2 regions of the Pseudomonas sp. TH04 genome follow, and region 1 is predicted to be linked to the other one. Evidence: predicted binding sites of a transcription regulator. Region 1 holds the regulator's gene; the other holds the start of a gene.
What was found. Region 1 encodes FliA, which starts transcription of late flagellar genes. Its sites were predicted from a motif close to CTAAAGTTTNNNNNNNNNNNGCCGNTAA; they were not measured.
Positions count from the first base shown of each region.

Region 2: JFT85_RS00520 (methyl-accepting chemotaxis protein) is a predicted target of FliA. The motif match lies at 1,810-1,837, and genes of this name have one in related genera.

Region 1 is NZ_JAEKEA010000001.1:5,482,324-5,492,757, forward strand. Features, by position in the region: gene flhA (flagellar biosynthesis protein FlhA) at 1-1,411, shown strand, start outside; gene flhF (flagellar biosynthesis protein FlhF) at 1,423-2,739, shown strand; gene fleN (flagellar synthesis regulator FleN) at 2,847-3,680, shown strand; gene fliA (RNA polymerase sigma factor FliA) at 3,677-4,417, shown strand; gene JFT85_RS24710 (chemotaxis response regulator CheY) at 4,589-4,963, shown strand; gene JFT85_RS24715 (protein phosphatase CheZ) at 4,982-5,770, shown strand; gene JFT85_RS24720 (chemotaxis protein CheA) at 5,782-8,031, shown strand; gene JFT85_RS24725 (protein-glutamate methylesterase/protein-glutamine glutaminase) at 8,079-9,209, shown strand; gene JFT85_RS24730 (flagellar motor protein) at 9,209-9,949, shown strand; gene motD (flagellar motor protein MotD) at 9,965-10,434, shown strand, end outside.
Region 2 is NZ_JAEKEA010000001.1:143,059-153,492, forward strand. Features, by position in the region: gene pnuC (nicotinamide riboside transporter PnuC) at 1-5, opposite strand, end outside; gene JFT85_RS00520 (methyl-accepting chemotaxis protein) at 108-1,742, opposite strand; gene JFT85_RS00525 (undecaprenyl-diphosphate phosphatase) at 1,972-2,802, shown strand; gene JFT85_RS00530 (DUF1294 domain-containing protein) at 2,799-3,182, shown strand; gene JFT85_RS00535 (amidase) at 3,303-4,589, shown strand; gene JFT85_RS00540 (MmcQ/YjbR family DNA-binding protein) at 4,594-4,947, opposite strand; gene JFT85_RS00545 (LysR substrate-binding domain-containing protein) at 4,944-5,852, opposite strand; gene JFT85_RS00550 (MFS transporter) at 5,992-7,164, opposite strand; gene JFT85_RS00555 (FMN-dependent NADH-azoreductase) at 7,397-8,008, shown strand; gene JFT85_RS00560 (alpha/beta hydrolase family protein) at 8,249-9,286, shown strand; gene JFT85_RS00565 (MFS transporter) at 9,280-10,434, opposite strand, start outside.

The sequences.
Region 1 (10,434 bases):
GGTGTACGCCTTGCTGACCATCGGTGACGGTTTAGTGGCGCAATTGCCATCACTGTTGTTATCTACAGCTGCAGCCATCATGGTGACCCGTGCTTCGGGCTCCGAAGACATGGGCAAGCAGATCAGTCGGCAGATGTTTGCTTCGCCCAAGGCGCTGGCCGTGGCGGCGGGCATCATGGCGATCATGGGCATCGTGCCTGGCATGCCGCACGTGTCGTTCCTGAGCATGGCGGCCATGGCCGCTGGTGGCGCTTACCTGTTCTGGCGCAAGCAAAACCAGGTCAAGGTCCAGGCCCAGCAGGAAATCGCGCGCCAGCAGGAGCTGTTGCCGTCGCCGGCCCGCGCCCAGGAAACCAAGGAGCTTGGCTGGGATGACGTGACCCCGATCGACATGATCGGCCTGGAAGTCGGCTACCGCCTGATCCCGCTGGTCGACCGTAACCAGGGTGGCCAACTGCTCGCGCGGATCAAGGGTGTGCGCAAGAAGCTGTCCCAGGACCTGGGCTTCCTGATGCCCACCGTGCATATCCGCGACAACCTCGACCTGGCGCCCAGCGCCTATCGCCTGACGCTGATGGGTGTGATCCTCGCTGAAGCGGAGATTTACCCCGACCGCGAACTGGCGATCAACCCCGGCCAGGTCTTCGGCACGCTCAACGGCATAACCGCCAAAGATCCGGCTTTTGGCCTGGAAGCGGTGTGGATCGAAGTCAGCCAGCGCAGCCAGGCGCAGTCGTTAGGTTACACCGTGGTCGACGCCAGCACCGTGGTCGCTACCCACCTTAACCAGATCCTCTACAAGCACTCCCACGAGCTGATCGGCCACGAGGAAGTCCAGCAATTGATGGGTTTGCTGGCCAAAGCCTCGCCAAAATTGGCCGAAGAGCTGGTGCCCGGCGTGCTGTCGCTGTCGCAGTTGCTCAAGGTGTTGCAGGCATTGCTCGCCGAACAGGTGCCGGTGCGCGACATTCGCAGCATCGCCGAGGCCATCGCAAACAATGCCGCCAAGAGTCAAGATACTGCCGCTTTGGTGGCCGCGGTGCGCGTCGGGTTGTCCCGTGCAATCGTGCAAAGCATTGTAGGGGTTGAGTCTGAGCTGCCTGTTATCACCTTGGAGCCAAGGTTGGAACAAATATTGCTCAATAGTATTCAGAAGGCAGGACAAGGCCAGGAAGAGGGCGTTCTGCTGGAGCCAAGCATGGCTGAAAAACTGCAGCGTTCGTTGATCGAAGCCGCACAGCGTCAGGAAATGGCGGGTCACCCGGTGATTCTGCTGGTGGCGGGCCCGGTCCGAGCGATGTTGTCGCGGTTTGGACGTCTGGCAGTGCCGAATTTGCACGTTTTGGCTTATCAGGAAATTCCTGACAACAAGCAAGTGACTATTGTCGCGACAGTAGGGCCCAACGGCTGAGGTAGTGGGATATGCAAGTTAAGCGTTTTTTCGCCGCCGATATGCGTCAGGCCATGAAACTGGTACGTGATGAGCTGGGCGCCGATGCCGCGATTATCGGAAACCGTCGTATTGCCGGCGGCGTCGAGCTGACGGCTGCCCTGGATTACACCCCCTCGGCGCTGGCGCCGCGCGTACCGAACATGGAACTTGAGGACGAGCTGCGCAAGACCGCTTCGCGGATTGTCTCGGCCCAGGCTGAGCTGAGCATGCGTGGCGACAGCGACTCCAGCAACAGTCGCCAGTTGTTCGCCGGCCTGCCGCTGACCGCCGCCGAACCGCTGGTTGAGCCGACGTTCAAAGAACCGCCGCGTCCTGCCGCGCCAGCCCCGGCTGCTGCAGTTGACCAGCGCGTGTTTGATTCGATGCGCTTTGAACTCAATGGCCTGCGTGAGCTGCTCGAAGTGCAGCTGGGCTCGCTGGCCTGGAACCAACTGCAAGGCAGCAAACCGCACCAGGCCAACCTGTGGCGTCGCCTGCAACGTATCGGCCTGTCCGGCCCGTTGTCCCGCGACCTGTTGGCACTGACCGCTGAAGTCGAAGAACCTCGCCAGGCCTGGCGCATGTTGCTGGCGCACCTGGCACGCATGATCGCCACCCCGGAAATCGAACCGCTGGAAGAGGGCGGTGTGATCGCCATGGTCGGCCCGGCCGGCATGGGCAAGACCACCACCCTGGCCAAGCTGGCCGCGCGTTATGTGCTCAAGTACGGCGCGCAGAATATCGCGCTGGTGAGCATGGACAGCTACCGTATTGGCGCTCAGGAACAGCTTAAGACCCTGGGCCGTATCCTCAACGTGTCGGTGACCCACGTCGACGCAGGCCAGTCCCTGGCCAATGCGCTCGACCCGTTGCTGCGCAAGCGCGTGGTGCTGATCGACACGGCTGGCCTGCAAGCCAGTGACCCGGCATTGCGCATGCAGTTGGAAAGCCTGGCGGGACGTGGCATCAAGTCAAAAAATTACCTGGTGCTTGCAACCACCAGCCAGAAACAGGTTCTTACCGCTGCCTACCACAGCTACAAACGTTGCGGCCTGGCGGGTTGCATTCTGACCAAGCTCGACGAAACTGCGAGCCTGGGTGAAGTGTTGAGCCTGGCTATCAGTCATGAATTACCGGTTGCCTACCTGACCGACGGGCCGCGGATCCCGGATGATTTACATCTGCCGCGCCGTCATCAGTTGGTCAGCCGTGCTGTCAGCGTGCAAATGCAAGAAGAGCCTAGCGAGGAAGCGATGGCCGACATGTTCGCCGACCTTTACCACAACCCCGCAAAACGGGTGGGTTGAAGGGCAGGATGAACACCGTGAAAAGTATCTACATCGATGGTCTGCAAGCGATTCACGCGGCCAAGCCATGTAGCCTGCGTCTAAGCAAGACAAGGTAAAGAAATAAAATGGGCAGCATGCATCCCGTACAGGTGATCGCGGTGACCGGCGGCAAAGGTGGCGTCGGAAAAACTAACGTGTCAGTGAATTTGTCCCTGGCCCTGGCAGAGCTTGGCCGTCGCGTCATGCTGCTGGATGCTGACCTGGGGCTGGCGAACGTCGACGTTCTGCTGGGGCTGACACCCAAACACACCCTTGCCGATGTGATCGAGGGCCGCTGCGAGCTGCGCGATGTGCTGCTGCAAGGCCCCGGTGGCATTCGCATCGTGCCGGCGGCCTCGGGCACCCAGAGCATGGTGCATCTGAGCCCGGCGCAGCACGCCGGCTTGATCCAGGCGTTCAGTGACATCGGCGACAACCTCGACGTGCTGGTGATCGACACCGCCGCCGGGATCGGCGAGTCCGTGGTCAGCTTCGTGCGCGCCGCCCAGGAAGTGCTGCTGGTGGTCTGCGATGAGCCCACCTCCATCACCGACGCCTACGCCCTGATCAAACTGCTCAATCGTGACTACGGCATGAACCGCTTCCGGGTGCTGGCCAACATGGCCCAAAGCCCGCAGGAAGGGCGAAACCTGTTCGCCAAGTTGACCAAGGTCACGGATCGTTTCCTCGATGTCGCCTTACAATACGTCGGCGCAGTTCCCTATGACGAGTGTGTGCGCAAGGCTGTGCAAAAGCAGCGTGCAGTCTATGAAGCATTCCCTCGTTCGAAGTGCGCATTGGCGTTCAAGGCAATTGCCCAGAAGGTCGATACTTGGCCGTTGCCCGCCAACCCGCGTGGGCATCTGGAGTTTTTCGTCGAGCGATTGGTGCATCAGACGAGCGCAGGACCGGTGCTATGACAGCCAGCGGCTATAACCTTTACAAAAACTCGGCGCGTGACAGCCAGGGCGAATTGATCGAGCGCTATGCGCCCCTGGTCAAGCGCATTGCCTATCACTTGCTGGCGCGCCTGCCTGCCAGTGTGCAGGTTGAAGACCTTATCCAGGCCGGTATGATCGGCCTGCTCGAAGTGTCGACCAAATACGACGCGAGCAAAGGTGCGAGTTTCGAGACGTACGCGGGTATCCGTATCCGTGGTGCGATGCTCGATGAAGTGCGTAAAGGGGATTGGGCGCCGCGTTCGGTACACCGCAACACGCGAATGGTCAGTGACGCAATTCGTGCAATTGAAGCAAAAACCGGTCGTGACGCTAAAGATCATGAAGTTGCGGCCGAACTCCAATTGAGTCTCGACGATTACTACGGGATTTTGAACGATACCTTGGGCAGCCGCCTGTTCAGTTTCGACGACCTGTTGCAGGACGGCGAACACGAAGGGCTGCACGAGGACGGCGCGAGTGCACATCTCGAACCGTCGCGCGACCTGGAAGATGAACGTTTCCAGGGTGCGTTGGCGGAAGCGATTGCCAATTTGCCTGAGCGTGAGCGACTGGTGTTGGCGCTGTACTACGACGAAGAGCTGAACCTCAAGGAAATCGGTGAGGTCCTGGGGGTCAGCGAATCGCGTGTCAGCCAGCTGCATAGCCAGTGCGCAGCCCGCTTGCGGGGGCGATTGGGAGAGTGGCGCGCGCGCTGACAGGCAGTGTGGGGATACTGCAGCGCAATTAGGCGAAGGGTGAAGAGCCTTTCGCGGGTTCGTTCCGTGGTACCCCTGGCAGTCCTTTTTGTGTAACGCCTGTTGATTGAAATGGCGCGTCCAGGTGCTGGGCGCGTTTAAGACTGCTTGGAGGTCGAATTGGACAAGAACATGAAAATCCTCATCGTTGATGACTTCTCAACGATGCGGCGGATCATAAAAAACCTGTTGCGTGACCTTGGGTTCACCAACACGGTCGAGGCGGATGACGGCCTGACGGCGATTCCGATCCTCAACAGCGGGAGCATCGACTTTCTGGTAACCGACTGGAACATGCCGGGCATGACCGGCATCGACTTGCTGCGTCACGTGCGCGCCGATGAAAAACTGCGCAGCCTGCCTGTGCTGATGGTGACCGCCGAAGCCAAGCGTGAACAGATCATCGAAGCCGCCCAAGCCGGGGTTAACGGTTACGTGGTTAAGCCATTCACTGCGTTGGCCTTGAAAGAGAAGATCGAAAAAATCTTCGAACGCATCCACGGCTGATGCCACCACGGGGGAGCTATGGAGCATAAAGAATCATCGCAGGCTGACTTTGAGTCGACCCTGAAAAAGCATGCTCACCAGTTGGTCGAAAGCCTTGAAAGAGGCCAGTTCGGCGACGCGGTGCAGTTGATCCATGAGCTTAACCAGACCCGTGACCGCGGCCTGTACCAGGAAGTGGGCAAGCTCACACGCGAGCTGCACAGTGCAATCGTCAATTTTCAGATTGACCCGCACATGCCCCAGGCCGAAGAAATCTCGCAAATCACCGATGCCACCGAACGCCTGTCCTATGTGGTCAGGCTGACTGAGGCGGCGGCCAACCGCACCATGGACCTGGTGGAAAACGCCACGCCCCTGGTCAATGGCATGGCGACCGAAGCGCAGGCCCTCAGCGTTGACTGGGGCCGTTTCATGCGTCGGGAAGTGGGGGCTGAGGAGTTTCGTGAGTTGGCGCGGCGCGTCGACGCTTTTCTGTCGCGCAGCGACGAGGAAAACCGCACGGTTGCCAGCAACCTCAATGACATTCTGCTGGCCCAGGATTACCAGGACCTCACCGGTCAGGTGATCAAGCGCGTGACCCAATTGGTCACCGAAGTGGAAAGCAACTTGCTCAAATTGGTGCTCATGGCTGGCCAAGTTGATCGTTTTGCCGGCATCGAACATGACCGCGAAGCGATCCTCTCGGAAAAAGATCCACAAAAACATCTCGCCAAGGGTGAAGGTCCGCAGATTCATGCCGATAAACGTGAAGACGTTATGTCAGGTCAGGATGACGTAGATGACCTGTTATCCAGTTTAGGCTTCTAAGGAGCACCCACATGAGCTTCGGCGCCGATGAAGAAATCCTTCAGGATTTCCTTGTAGAGGCCGGCGAAATTTTAGAGCAACTGTCCGAACAACTGGTCGAGCTGGAAAGCCGCCCGGATGATGCGAACCTGCTCAATGCAATTTTTCGCGGTTTTCACACTGTAAAAGGGGGCGCCGGCTTCCTCCAGCTCCATGAGCTGGTGGAGTGCTGTCACATCGCCGAGAACGTATTCGACATCCTGCGCAAGGGTGAGCGGCACGTCGACTCGGAACTGATGGACGTGATTCTCGAAGCACTGGATGCGGTCAACGGCATGTTCAGTGAAGTGCGCGAACGTGCACCGATCACCGCCGCCACGCCGGAACTGCTGGCCGCCCTGGCGCGCCTGGCAGAACCTGCCGACACCTCGGTTGCGCCGGTGGTGGAAGCAGCGCCTGTGGCCGAACCGGAACCGGAAGCGGACGTGACGGACAGCGAGTTCGAGCAGTTGCTCAACTCCCTCAGTGCGGTGAAGGCTGAAGCTGAAGCCCCCCAAGCAGTCGCGCCGCCTGCAACGCCGACCAGCGAAGACATTACCGACGCTGAATTCGAGTCCCTGCTCGACCAGTTGCATGGCAAAGGCCAGTTCGCTGCCGATGCCGTGGCACCTGCGGCTACGCCGCAGGCTCCGGCTGCCAGCGCCAGCACCGACATTACCGACGACGAATTTGAGGCATTGCTCGACCAGTTGCATGGCAAAGGCACCTTTGCGGCCGAAGCTTTGCCGGAAGTCGCGGCCACGGCCACGGCCTCGGCGGCCGCTGCCGTGCCTGCCACGCCTGCCACACCTGCCGCCGCCAGCGCAGAACCTGCCGCTGACGGGCTGATTTCCGATCACGAATTCGAAGCCTTGTTGGACGAATTGCACGGCAAGGGCAAGTTCTCCGAAGTGCCCCCGGCTGCTGCGGCGACCGCCACCCCAGTGGCGGCCAAACCTGCGCCTGCCAAACCTGCCGCACCGGCGGCCGCCAAACCTGCTCCAGCGCCTGCAGCCGCCCCGGCGCCTGCACGTGCCGCAGCGGCACCGGTGGCCGAGAAACCGGTCAGTGAAGCCGAAACCACCGTGCGCGTGGATACCGCGCGCCTGGACGACATCATGAACATGGTCGGCGAACTGGTACTGGTGCGTAACCGCCTGGTGCGCCTGGGCCTGAACAGCGGCGATGAGGCCATGCAGAAGGCCGTGTCGAACCTCGACGTGGTCACTGCCGACTTGCAGACCGCAGTGATGAAAACGCGGATGCAGCCGATCAAGAAAGTCTTCGGCCGCTTCCCGCGCCTGGTTCGCGACCTGGCTCGCCAGCTCAAGAAAGAAATCAACCTGGAACTGGTGGGTGAAGAAACCGACCTCGACAAAAACCTTGTCGAGGCCCTGGCCGACCCGCTGGTCCACTTGGTGCGCAACGCTGTCGACCACGGCGTCGAAACCCCGGAAGAGCGCGAAGCCTCGGGCAAGTCCCGCAACGGCAAGGTGATTCTGGCGGCGGAGCAAGAAGGCGATCACATCCTGCTGTCGATTACCGATGACGGCAAAGGCATGGACCCGGCGATTCTGCGCAATATCGCCGTCAAGCGTGGCGTGATGGACAAGGACGCCGCCGACCGCCTGACCGACACCGAGTGCTACAACCTGATCTTCGCCCCGGGCTTCTCGACCAAGACCGAGATTTCCGACGTGTCCGGGCGTGGCGTCGGCATGGACGTGGTGAAGACCAAGATCAGCCAGCTCAACGGCTCGATCAATATCTACTCGACCAAGGGCCAGGGCTCCAAGATCGTCATCAAGGTGCCGTTGACCTTGGCGATCATGCCGACCCTGATGGTGATGCTGGGCAACCAGGCGTTCGCTTTCCCGCTGGTCAACGTCAACGAAATCTTCCACCTCGACCTGTCGCGCACCAACGTGGTGGACGGCCAGGAAGTGGTGATCGTACGCGACAAGGCGTTGCCACTGTTCTACCTCAAGCGCTGGCTGGTGGCATCGGCCAAGCATGAAGAGCAGCGCGAAGGCCATGTGGTGATTCTCTCCGTGGGCACCCAGCGAATCGGCTTTGTCGTCGATCAACTGGTCGGCCAGGAAGAGGTGGTCATCAAGCCTTTGGGCAAAATGCTGCAGGGAACCCCGGGCATGTCGGGTGCGACCATCACCGGTGACGGTCGGATCGCGCTGATTCTCGATGTTCCGAGCATGCTCAAGCGTTACGCCGCACGGCGTATTTGATTCTGGCGGGGCAGGGCGGTTTGCCCGCCCCGCCTAACGGAGTGTTTATGGCAGTCAAGGTCCTGGTGGTGGACGATTCGGGTTTCTTCCGCCGCCGCGTCTCGGAAATTCTTTCCGCCGATCCAACCATCCAGGTGGTCGGCACGGCCACCAACGGCAAAGAGGCGATTGATCAGGCCATTGCGTTGAAACCGGACGTGATCACCATGGACTACGAGATGCCGATGATGGATGGCATCACGGCTGTTCGGCACATCATGCAGCGCTGCCCCACCCCGGTGTTGATGTTCTCCTCACTGACTCATGAAGGCGCCCGGGTCACCCTGGATGCGCTGGACGCCGGTGCGGTGGACTTCCTGCCGAAGAATTTCGAAGACATCTCGCGCAACCCCGAGAAGGTCAAACAGATGCTGTGCGAAAAGGTGCACAGCATTTCGCGCAGTAACCGCCGCAGCCTGTTCAGCGCGCCCACGCCTGCACCGGTTGTGGCGCCGGCGGCGTCCACTGCGCCGACGTCGTCGTTTGCGCGCCCGGCGCCTGCGCCAGTGGCACGCCCTGCAGTGGCGCCGGTGCGTGCTGCGGCGCCGAGTGCGCATTCACCGGCGCCCAAGCGCAAGGCCTACAAGCTGGTGGCCATCGGCACATCCACCGGCGGCCCGGTGGCGTTGCAGCGGGTGTTGACCCAGTTGCCGGCGAATTTTCCGGCGCCGATCGTGTTGATCCAGCATATGCCGGCGGCCTTCACCAAGGCTTTCGCCGAGCGCCTGGACAAACTGTGCCGCATCACCGTCAAGGAAGCCGAGGACGGTGACATCCTGCGTCCCGGCCTGGCATTGCTGGCCCCGGGCGGCAAGCAGATGATGGTTGATGGCCGTGGCGCGATCAAAATCCTGCCGGGTGACGAGCGCCTGAATTACAAACCATGTGTGGACATCACCTTCGGTTCGGCGGCCAAGTCCTACGGCGACAAAGTTCTGGCGGTGGTGCTTACCGGCATGGGCGCCGACGGCCGTGAAGGTGCGCGCCTGCTCAAGCAGGGCGGCAGTGCGATCTGGGCCCAGGACGAGGCCAGCTGCGTGATCTATGGCATGCCCATGGCGATCGTCAAAGCGGACCTGGCCGACGCCGTGTATAGCCTGGACGATATCGGCAAGCATCTGGTGGAGGCCTGCCTCTGATGGATGTATTGAGCCTGATTGGCATCATCATGGCATTTGTCGCAATTATCGGCGGCAACTACCTCGAAGGCGGCCACTTAGGCGCCTTGGCCAACGGCCCGGCTGCACTGATCGTGATTGGCGGCACGGTGGGCGCTGCGTTGTTGCAGTCGCCCATGAGTTCGTTCAAGCGTGCGATGCAAATCCTGATCTGGATTATTTTCCCGCCGCGCGTTGACCTGCCCGGTGGTATCGACCGTGTGGTCAACTGGAGCCTCACCGCCCGCAAGGAAGGCCTGCTGGGCCTGGAAGGCGTGGCCGATGCCGAGCCCGACAGCTACGCGCGCAAGGGCCTGCAATTGCTGGTGGATGGCGCTGAGCCGGAAGCGATTCGCAGCATCCTGGAGGTGGATTTTCTGACCCAGGAAAGCCGCGACATCAACGCCGCCAAAGTCTTTGAAAGCATGGGCGGCTATGCGCCGACCATCGGTATCATCGGTGCGGTGATGGGCCTGATCCATGTAATGGGCAACCTGGCCGACCCGTCGCAGTTGGGCAGCGGCATTGCCGTGGCGTTTGTGGCTACCATCTATGGTGTGGCGAGTGCCAACCTGGTGTTGTTGCCGGTGGCGAGCAAGCTCAAGTCGATTGCCATGCGCCAGTCGCGTTACCGCGAGATGTTGCTTGAAGGTCTGTTGTCGATTGCCGAGGGTGAAAACCCGCGCTCCATCGAATTGAAGCTCCAGGGCTTCATGGACTGATGGGAGGTAGTGAGTGTGAGCCGTCGCCGTCGCGAGCCTGAAGAACACGTCAATCATGAACGCTGGCTGGTGTCCTACGCGGACTTCATCACCTTGTTGTTCGCGTTTTTCGTGGTGATGTATTCCATCTCGTCGATCAACGAAGGCAAGTACAAAGTCATTTCCCAGGCCCTGATCGGCGTGTTCAACGACGCCGACCGTGCCCTGAAACCGATTCCGATTGGCGAAGAGCGGCCCAAGACCGTGACCCCGGCCAAGCCGCTGGTCAACGACAGCGATGAAACCGCCGCCGGCATTGGTGGCACCAGTGACCCGCTGAAAAGTATTGCCGATGACATCAGCGCTGCCTTTGGCGACCTGATCAAATCCAACCAGATGACCGTGCGCGGCAACGAGTTATGGGTCGAAATCGAGCTGAACTCCAGTCTGCTGTTCGCCAGCGCCGACGCGTTGCCGAGCGACCAGGCGTTCACCATCATCGACAA
Region 2 (10,434 bases), 5.3 Mb from region 1:
GACATGGCGGTTCCTTGGGGACGTGGGAGAGGGCGGCGATTGTAACTTCAAAATGCCGAAGGACCAATGTGGGAGGGCGCAAGCCGCCTCCCACAGGCTGAACGGTGCTAGACCTTGAACTGGCGCAGCAGCCCATTGAGCTGTTCACTCAATTCGCGCAGATGTGCGCTCGCCACGCTGGATTGCTCCGCCGCCAGCGCTGTGCTGTGCGACAAGCCGGCGGCCTGGGTGACGTTCTGGTTGATGTCTTCCACCACATGCGCCTGTTGCAAGGTTGCGCTGGCAATCGAGGCATTCAAGCCATTGAGGTTATGCAACGCCTGGCCGATGGCGTTAAGGCTGGCACCGGCCTGGCCGGCTTGCTCGATGGTGAGTTGCGAGGCGCTATGGCTGTCGCTGATCACCTTGACGGCCGCCTCCGAATGACCTTGCAGGCGCTCGATCATCGCCTGGATCTCTGCGGTGGATTTTTGCGTACGCTGGGCCAACAGCCGCACTTCGTCGGCCACCACGGCAAACCCACGGCCTTGCTCACCGGCGCGTGCGGCTTCGATGGCGGCGTTGAGGGCCAACAGATTGGTCTGGTCGGCGATGGAGCGAATCACTTCGAGCACGCCGCCGATCTGTGTGCTTTCACTGGACAGCGTGCGGATCACCTCGACGGCCTGGCTGATGGTGCCGGAGAGCTGGTCGATCTGCTGCATGCTGCTGTCGATGTTCACCTGCCCCTGCTGCGCCTGGGCCTGGGCATCGCGCATTTCGCTGGCGGCGTGCTCGGCGTTTTTGGCCACGTCCTGCACGCCATAGGTCACTTCGTTGATTGCCGTCGCCACCAGCTCCATCTGCTGCGACTGTTGCTGGCTGCGGTCATGGGCCTGCTGGGCGTTGGTGCCCAGCTCCGTGGAGGACTGGCCCAAGGCGTTGGCGCACACCTGCAAGTGGCTGACCACCTGGCGCAACTTGGCCGTAAAGCTGTTGAAGTGCTGCGACAGCTGGGTGACTTCATCACGCCCATGGGTGTCGAGGCTGCGGGTCAGGTCGCTTTCACCACTGGCGATGTTGGCCATTGCGTCCACCGCCGCCTGCAACGGCCGCACGATGCTGCGGGCGATCAACGTGACCAGCGCCGTCATGATCAGTGCAATGACCAGGCCGATCAGCGAGGTTTTCCACACCTGGACTTTGAATTCGGCCTGTACATCATCCACGTACACACCGGAGCCGATAATCCAGCCCCAGGGTTCGAACAGCTGGATATAGGAGGTCTTTTCCACCGGCGCTTCGGCGCCCGGTTTCGGCCAGCGGTAGTTAACGATGCCGGCGCCCTTGGCTTTGGCCAGGCTCACGAATTCGTTGAATATGGCAAAACCGTCCGGGTCGCGGATCGCCGAGAGGTTTTGGCCATCCAGCTTGGGGTTGGCCGCGTGCATGATCATCACGGGCGTCAGGTCGTTGATCCAGAAATAATCGTCGTGGTCGTAGCGCAGGCCGCGTACCGCGCTGAGGGCCTGTTTTTGCGCCGCCTCGCGGGTCATTACGCCGGTTTTCTCGAGGTTCTGGTAATAAGCCAACACGCCGCTGGCGGTTTGCACCACGTGTTGTGTCTGCTGGCTTTTGGCTTGGTAGAGGTCACCATGGATCTGCTTGAGCATCAACAACCCAAGGGTCAGCAGCATCAACACGGCGACTATCAGGATCAGCCAAAGACGGCGGCTGATCGACATGCTGCGCAAACTGTTCATCGTCCTGTCACTCCGTGCTTTTTATAATAGTGGGCGCTGCATCGACATTTACGGCTTGTCTGATAGGCTTTCGGCCTGTAATCGAAAAACCTGAGTACTCCCTGATTTTTCACGAAATTTTTGCGGCCCGATGTTGAAAATCCACACCGGGCTTTAAGTGTGCTCGTCGTCAGTGAACTATTAAAAAGACAGACAAGGCATGCCGTCGCGCATGACCTTTGGGGGAAACATGGACTTTTGGACCGCCATACAGGCATTGATTCTTGGCGTTGTGGAGGGGCTGACGGAGTTCCTGCCGATTTCCAGCACCGGGCACCAGATCATCGTCGCCGACTTGATTGGCTTCGGCGGCGAACGCTTTGAAGCGTTCAACATCATCATTCAGTTGGGCGCGATCCTGGCGGTGGTGTGGGAGTTTCGACGCAAGATCCTCGACGTGGTGATCGGCTTGCCGACCCAACGCAATGCCCAGCGCTTCACTGTCAACCTGATCATCGCAGTGCTGCCGGCGGTGGTGCTGGGGGTGATTTTTGCCGACCTGATCAAGCATTACCTGTTCAACCCGATCACCGTGGCCACCGCCCTGGTGGTGGGTGGCGTGATCATGTTGTGGGCCGAGCGCCGCCAACATGCGGTGCACGCTGAAACGGTGGACGAAATCACCTGGAAAGACGCACTCAAAGTCGGTGTTGCTCAATGCCTGGCGATGATTCCGGGGACCTCGCGTTCCGGCGCCACCATCATTGGCGGCCTGTTGTTCGGCCTGTCACGCAAAACCGCGACCGAATTTTCGTTCTTCCTGGCCATGCCAACCATGGTCGGTGCGGCGGTGTACTCGGGCTACAAGTACCGTCATCTGTTCCAGCCCGATGATGTGCCGGTGTTTGCGATTGGTTTTGTCACGTCGTTCATCTTCGCGATGATTGCGGTCAAGGCCTTGCTCAAGTTCATTGCCAACCACAGCTATGCAGCCTTTGCCTGGTATCGAATCGCGTTCGGCCTGGTGATCCTGGCGACCTGGCAGTTTGGCTGGATCGACTGGACGGCGGTCAAGCCATGACCATTCAGTACCCGCGCCTGAAGGCGTTGCTCTTTGTGGTGTTGTGCGCCGCGCCGCTGATCGGCGCGACGCTGGTGTGGTACCGCGGTGAGTCGGTGATTCCGCTGGCGGCCTACGGCGTCGTCAGTGTGGTGGCGTTTTTTCTGTACTGGGGTGACAAGCGCAAGGCGCAATCGGAGGGCCCGCGCGTTCGCGAAAATATCCTGCACGCCGTGGAGCTCGCGGGCGGATGGCCAGGGGCGCTGATTGCCCAACAAGTGTTTCGCCACAAGACGCGCAAAGTGTCTTACCAGGTGCTGTTCTGGGTGATCGTGTTGCTGCATGAGGTGTTCTGGCTCGATCAACTGTTCCTGGGCGGCACGCTGCTGGCGCTGTTGTAGGGGGGAGGCGCTTGGGATGTACTCTGCCAGCCTGCGCCAAGCGCCTCACGCAATCGACGATATGCATCAGCGAAACACCGGCTTTTTGCTCAAAGCACCGAGCGCATAGGGGGCACACGGATGTCTTTATCCGATTCATTGCTACGCCATTCGGCTACCGAGCTTGGCGCGTTGATTCAACAGCGCAAGCTCTCATCTACCGCCATTGTCTGCGCCTACCTCGCACGTATCGAGGCGCTCAACCCGTCGATTAATGCCTTGGTTCAAGTGTGTGCCGAGGCGGCGCTGGCGGGCGCATGGGCGGCCGATCGTGCAGTCGCCAACGGTGAATACTGGGGCGCGTTACACGGCGTTCCTTTTACGGTCAAAGATGTTTTCGACACGCGTGGCGTCGTGTCGGCGGTGGGTTTGCCGGAGCGGGCTCATTACCGGCCGGAACAGGACGCCACCGTCGTGACGCGCATGAAAGCAGCCGGCGCCATTTTGCTTGGCAAAAGCAACTGCCCGCCAGGTGGCGGTGGCGGCGTCACCGACAATCCGGTCTACGGCGCCACGCGCAACCCGCACGCGCTTGCCTATAGCCCCGGCGGCAGCAGCGGTGGCGAAGCGGCGGCGATTGCCGCTGGGCTTTCACCGTTGGGGCTGGGCAGCGACTCCGGTGGCAGCTTGCGCGTCCCCGCGCATTTTTGTGGTGTCTGCACGTTAAAACCCACCAGCGGCCGCGTGCCTAACACCGGTGTTTTCGATCACCTGGGCGGGTTGAGTGACTATCGCAGTCAGATCGGCCCGATGGCCCGGCATGTCGAAGACCTGGCCTTGGCGCTACAGGTCATTGCCGGTGAGGATGGGGTCGATGCCGGGGTGATTCCGATGCCGCTGCGCGGTATGCAAACTCAAACGCTGAAGGGGTTGCGAGTCGCCTGGTACAGCGATGGTGGCATTGAGCCCGTTGACGCGCTCACGCACACCACATTGCAGGCGGTCGCCGATCTATTGGACGCTGAGGGCGCCTTGATCCGCCCGGCCTTCCCCTCGGCGTTGAGCAATGCCCGTGACATTACCGAACGCTATTGGGCAATGAGTCAAGGCTCCGGCGCGCAGTCGATCCAGCTGTTTTCAGATTGGGATCAGTTCCGTACAGCCATGCTGGGGTTCATGGCCGACTACGACATTATCCTGTGCCCTGTCGATGCCGCGCCGGCGACCCAACTGGGAGAGACGCGGCCAGGGCTGTTCAGTCACACGCTGCCTTATAGCTTGGCGGGTTGGCCTTGTGTGGTGGTCCGGGCCGGAACGGATAGCGCGGGTTTGCCGGTTGGCGTGCAGATTGTCGCGCGACCTTGGCACGAGCCTGTCGCGTTGGCAGCAGCAGCGGCCATTGAGCGCGCGCTGCCGTTCACGCGTTGAGGTGTCACGCAAGCTTGAGTCCCACCTGGGTGCGCTTGGGCAGCTTGCTGACGACTAACTGGTGTGAGCGTTGCAACAGGCCACGCAGTTCCTCGGCGTTGAGCGGGTAGGGCGTGTTCATGATGATCCACTGCGCCCGCGCCAGGTAGGGCGCCGGGTGGATGCCGGGGCGGTCCACATGGCCCAGGAACAGGTCTTTGTCGACCTTGAACGCCAACGAATCGCCGCGCAGGTTCTGCACGGCAAACATCTTGTTGCCGGCGATGGAAAACACCCGCACGCCGCCCCATTTGTAGTCTTCGCGCGCGCCGGGCAGGCTCAGGCAGAAGGTGGCGACTTGTTCTTCGGTCATTTTCATAGCAAGCGGTCTCCGCAACCCTTGAAGGCTTCTTCCAGGTAGTCGATCCAGGCACGGATGGCCGGCAGGACGCCACGCCGGTGCGGGTAGACCGCCTGCAGCCAGCCGCCGGGTGACGACCACTGCGGCAACAGCTGCACCAACTGGCCGCTGGCCAATTCCTCTTCGCAATACATCATCGGCAGCACGGTAAAGCCCAGGCCCTTCATGGCGCAGGCTTTGCGCACGATGAAATCGTCGATACCCAGGCGGGCTTCCAATGCCAGGTCTTCGGTGTTGCCTTGCGGGTCGATCAGGCGCAGGTGCACCAGGCGGTCGGCTTCCAGGGCACCGAGCACCGGCAGTTGCTTGAGGTCGTCGAGGCTGTCGATTTGCCGCCCCTGCATGAACTCAGGGCTGGCGACGAGGATCGTCTGGGCCTGGCGCAAGCGCTTGGTCACCAGCAGTGGGTCTTCATCGCCCAGTTCGCGCACGCGCAGGGCCACGTCGATGCCCTCGGCCACCAGGTCGACACGGCGGTTGACCAGGGTCATTTCCAGTTGCACAAGCGGGTGCGCAGCCAGAAAGCCGGCGACCATGTCCGGCAGCATGTGCTGGGCCATGCCCACCGGGCAACTGACCCGCAAGCGCCCGCGCGGTTCGCTGGACATGCTGGCCACGGCTTCGTCGGCCATTTCCGCTTCGAGCAACATGGCCTGGCAATGGCGCAGGTAGCGCTCACCGACGGCGGTAAGGGTCAATTGGCGGGTGGTGCGCTGCAACAGGCGTGCACCGAGGCGTTCTTCCAGCTCGGCAATGCATCGCGACAACCGTGACTTGGGAATCCCGAGCAGCCGCCCGGCCGCCGCAAAGCCGCCGGCTTCGACGACTTTGGCAAAATAGTAGAGGTCATTGAGGTCTTGCATGGTCAACCCGTTGTCCTGTCAGTGGGACGAACTATCCGCGTCTGACGAGGGCAAATCCACTACAAAAAAGCCAGCGCCTTGTGGACGCTGGCTGTGACAGCGGCGGCAAGCCGGCCACACGAGGGCCGTCGCCACAGGGTTATGTACGTGGCCTGAACACCGTGAGCAACAGGGCGAGCCCGGCAAACGCCGCACCGGTGAGTGCCTGGCCCTGCCAGCCGTAGAGCTGCGAGGCGAGCGCACCGGCCGCGGAGCCCAAGGCGCCGCCGATAAAATAGACCACCATGAATACCGTGTTGAGGCGGCTGGTGGCTGACGGCTCCAGCGCCAATACGCGGGTCTGGTTGGCCAGTTGGTTGGTGCGGTTCCCCAGGTCAAGAAAGGTCGCCGCGATCAGGATCGGCCACCACCAACCTTGGGGACCCAAGGTGTAAATCAGGATAAACGCCACGAGCACGATGGTGATGCCGACGCGCTCCAGCAGACGGCCATGGCTGCGGGTATGTTGGCCGATGGTCGAGGCGCAGAGAATGCCGACGATGGCTGACAGGCCCAGCAGCCCGGCCTGCGCGCTGGAAAATCCATACGGCGGCAACGCCAGCAGCGCGGCCATAGAGCCCCAAAACACATTCAAGGCGCCAAATACCAGCGCGCCCTTGAGCGCCGATTGGCGCAGGGTCGGGTGTTGCCTGGCCAGACCCCACAGCGATTTGAGCAGCGCGCCGTACGCAAGTTTGCTGGTGGACATCGACACGGGCATGCGCGTCAGGATCGCCAGGAACAGCACCACATCCAACGCCGCCGCCATCGCGAACATGCCGCGCCAGCCCAGCCAGCCGCTGACCACACCGCTGACGGTCCTGGCCAGCAAACCACCCGCAGACAGACCGCTGACCATCAGGCCCAACACCGCGCCTTTCTGCTCGGGCGCGCTCAGGTCCGAGGCGGCGGGAATGATCACTTGCGCGCTGATGCCCGACAGCCCCAACAGCAAGCTCGCGATCAGCAGCCAGCTATAAGACGGCGCTGTGGCCGAGGCCAACAGGCTGATGAAGTTGATGCACAGCACGGCCAGGATCAAGGTGCGCCGGCTGATCCGGTCGCCCAGTGGCACAAACAGCAGCAGGCCGCAGGCGTAACCGATTTGCGTGAGCATGGCGATCTGCCCGACATGCGCGGTGGACACCTCGAAGGTGTTGGCAATCAGCGGCAGCATGGCCTGGTTGTAGTAAATCGTGGCCACCGAAAACCCGCAGCAGATGGCGAGAAGCAGGCTCAGCCCTTTGGTCAGGGTGGGGGAGTGTGTGTGCATAGCGTGCCTGGTGGCTGTCGACTCTGCGGCGAGAATGAAGTGAAGTGCGCGTTAAATCCAGCGTCGCAGAGGTTTGCGCAACAACGCTGTGGGGCTGGGTGTTGGCTGAAGTTGGATTGTCCTGCTGACAGGACAAACAATCGCGTTTCAGCCCTCTAATCGAACATTCGGTTCATGTGTAGCATCAACCTCACTCGGTCGCCTCGTCGCGATCCTCACTCGGAGATCCCACATGAAACTGTTGCATATCGATTCCAGCATCCTCGGCGACAACTCGGCTTCCCGTCAGCTCAGCGCTGGTGTGGTCAAGGCCTGGCAAGCGGCTGAACCGGGTGTGGAAGTGACTTACCGCGACCTGGCAAGCGAAGGCATCAGCCACTTTTCCGGCGTGACCCTCGGCGCGCTGGGCACCGCTGCCGAGTTGCGTGATGCGGTACAAAAGCACGAAGCCGAACTGAGCGCTTCGTCGCTGGCTGAATTCATCGCTGCCGACGCCGTGGTGATTGGCGCGCCGATGTACAACTTCTCGGTGCCTTCGCAGCTCAAGGCCTGGATCGACCGCATCGCGGTCGCCGGCCAGACGTTCCGTTACACCGAAGCCGGCCCCGAAGGCCTGTGCGCTGGCAAAAAACTCATCATTGTGTCCACTGCGGGCGGCCTGCACGCCGGCCAGGCGAGCAATGTCGGCCACGAAGACTACTTGAAGTTGGTGTTTGGCTTCCTCGGCATCACTGACATCGAGTTTGTCCGCGCCCAAGGCCTGGCCTACGGTGAGGAAGTGCGCAGCAAAGCGCTGAGCGACGCTAACGCAGTCATCAACGAACAATTGTTCGCCGCCGCGTAAGGCTTGTGTAAATTCTGCCTTCGCTCGGTTCCAATCCGAGCTCAGGCGCCTAAACTCTGTACTCTGATCGCCCACAGCGATCGGAGTACGGAGTTTTTTCGTTTACCCGTTGTCATTACTTTGGCCCAGGTTATGCACGCATGGGTTTATCACCCGGTGTGAGTGCCTTGAACCATGGACTTTTCAAATCGATATGCGGCGGGTGTCAGGTGTGGTCGCGCAGCAAAGGTGGACATCCACATGATGCGTCTTTGTGCTGTTTTGGTTCTTTCCCTGCTCGGTGGCCTGATTTCAGTGCACGCCGCGCCAGCGCCGCACCCGCATTGGAGTGTGGGGCTGCACCGCATGACCTTTCTCGACCCGCTGGATCAGCAGCCGATGAATGCCATCGCGTTCTATCCCTCTACCGACGATGACCACAGCACGCAGTTGGGGCCTTATCACGTCGCAGCCACTGAAGACGCCAAGATCGCCATTGGCCGCTTCCCCATGCTGATGTTGTCCCACGGCAACGTAGGCACACCGCTGGCGCTGCATGACCTGGCGACCTCGCTGGCGCGCAAAGGCTTTGTAGTGGTGGCGGTTTTGCACCCCGGCGACAACTATAAGGACCACAGCCGACTGGGTACCGTGAGCAACCTGTATGGGCGGCCGATCCAGATTTCCGCAGCGATCACGGCCACCCTCGGCGACCCGATGCTGTCGCCGTTCGTCAACGTTGAACAGGTGGGGGTTATCGGTTATTCCGCCGGTGGCGAAACGGCCTTGATCCTCGCGGGGGCCAAGCCGGATTTTGACCGTCTGCGTCGTTATTGCCATGAACGCCCGGAAGACCGTGACGCCTGCACGACCAAAGGCGAGTTGGTCATCGACCGCGACGACTTGCAGCCGCAGGCCGACCCGCGTATTCACGCCTTGATGCTGATGGCACCGTTGAGCCTGATGTTTGGCCGCCATACCCTGGCCGACGTGCATGTGCCGGTGCTGCTCTACAGTGGCGATGGCGACAAGCTGGTGGCGGTGGACAAAAACGCCGCCGCACTGGCGCGCAAACTGCCGGAACCGCCGGATTTCAAACTGTTGGCCGGGGCAGGGCACTTCGTGTTCATGGCGCCGTGTGACAGCGATCAGTTGGCGACAATGCCGGCCATCTGTACGGATGCCGACGGCGTAGACCGCGAAGGCATCCACCGCGACCTTATTTCAGAGGCCGGGCGCTTCTTCGTCCACACCCTCGGCCAATCGACTCGCGCCGGTCTGCAGACCGCCGATCAGTAAGCACGGCGCTTGAGCAGTACGGTCAGGCCCAGCGCTGTAACGGACAGTAGCGCCGCGAAAAAGAAGATCCACCCATAGCCGAGGTTCAGCGCCACGGCGCCCATCAACGGCCCGGCGATCGCCAGGGCCAGATCAAAAAACACCGCATAGGCACTCAACCCGGCGCCACGGCTGCTGTTGGGCACCTGTTTGATGGCTTCCACGCCCAGCGCCGGGTACACCAATGACAAGCCGAAACCGGTCAGGCCGGCACCGATCAGGGCGACCCCTGTGGAGGGTGCCAACCACAGCAGCGTCAGGCCCATCGTCTCGATGGTCATGCAGGCAATCGCCGCCGTGAACCCACCAAAGCGGCCGATGGCCGAGATAAACACCAGCCGCGAGAGGATAAAGCACACGCCAAACACCGTGAGGCAGTACGCCGCGCCGGCCCAGCCGCGATTGAGGTAGTACAGGGTGATAAAGGTGGTCAGCGTGCCGTAGCCGATCGAGGCCAGGCAAAGGCTGGCGCCAAACGGAGCAATGCGGCCGAACACCGCCCAGAATGGCAGCCGCTCGCCACGCACCACCGGCACCGACGGTTTGTTACGGATCAGCACCAGGCCCACTGCCGCCAACACTGACAAGGCAATCCCGAGGCTGGTATAGCCGTAGTCCGCGACCATGACGACGCCCAGCGGCGCGCCAATCGCGATGGCGCCGTAGGACGCGATGCCATTCCAGGAAATCGAGCGCGCTGTGTGTTCGACGCCGACCGCGCCCATGCACCAACTGATGGTGCCCACACCGATCAGGCCCTGGGCGACGCCGAGCAGCAAGCGGGCGACGATCAGAATGCCCAGGCTCAAGCCGGGCAGGCTCTCGACCAACGTCGCGAAGAACGTCAGCACGCCGCTGGCCAGGATGCCCGACAGGCCCAGCACAATCGCGCGTTTGGTGCCGACGTTGTCCGACATTCGTCCGGCCATGGGGCGGCTGAGCAGGGTGGCCAGGTATTGCGAACCGATGGTCAGCCCGGCCACCACCGCGCTGAAACCCAGTTGCTCATGCACATAGCCGGGGATGACCGCGATCGGCAGCCCGATGCAGATAAAGGCGATGAAGGTGTAGAAAACGATGGAGACGATCTGCAGGGTGATCGACAGGGA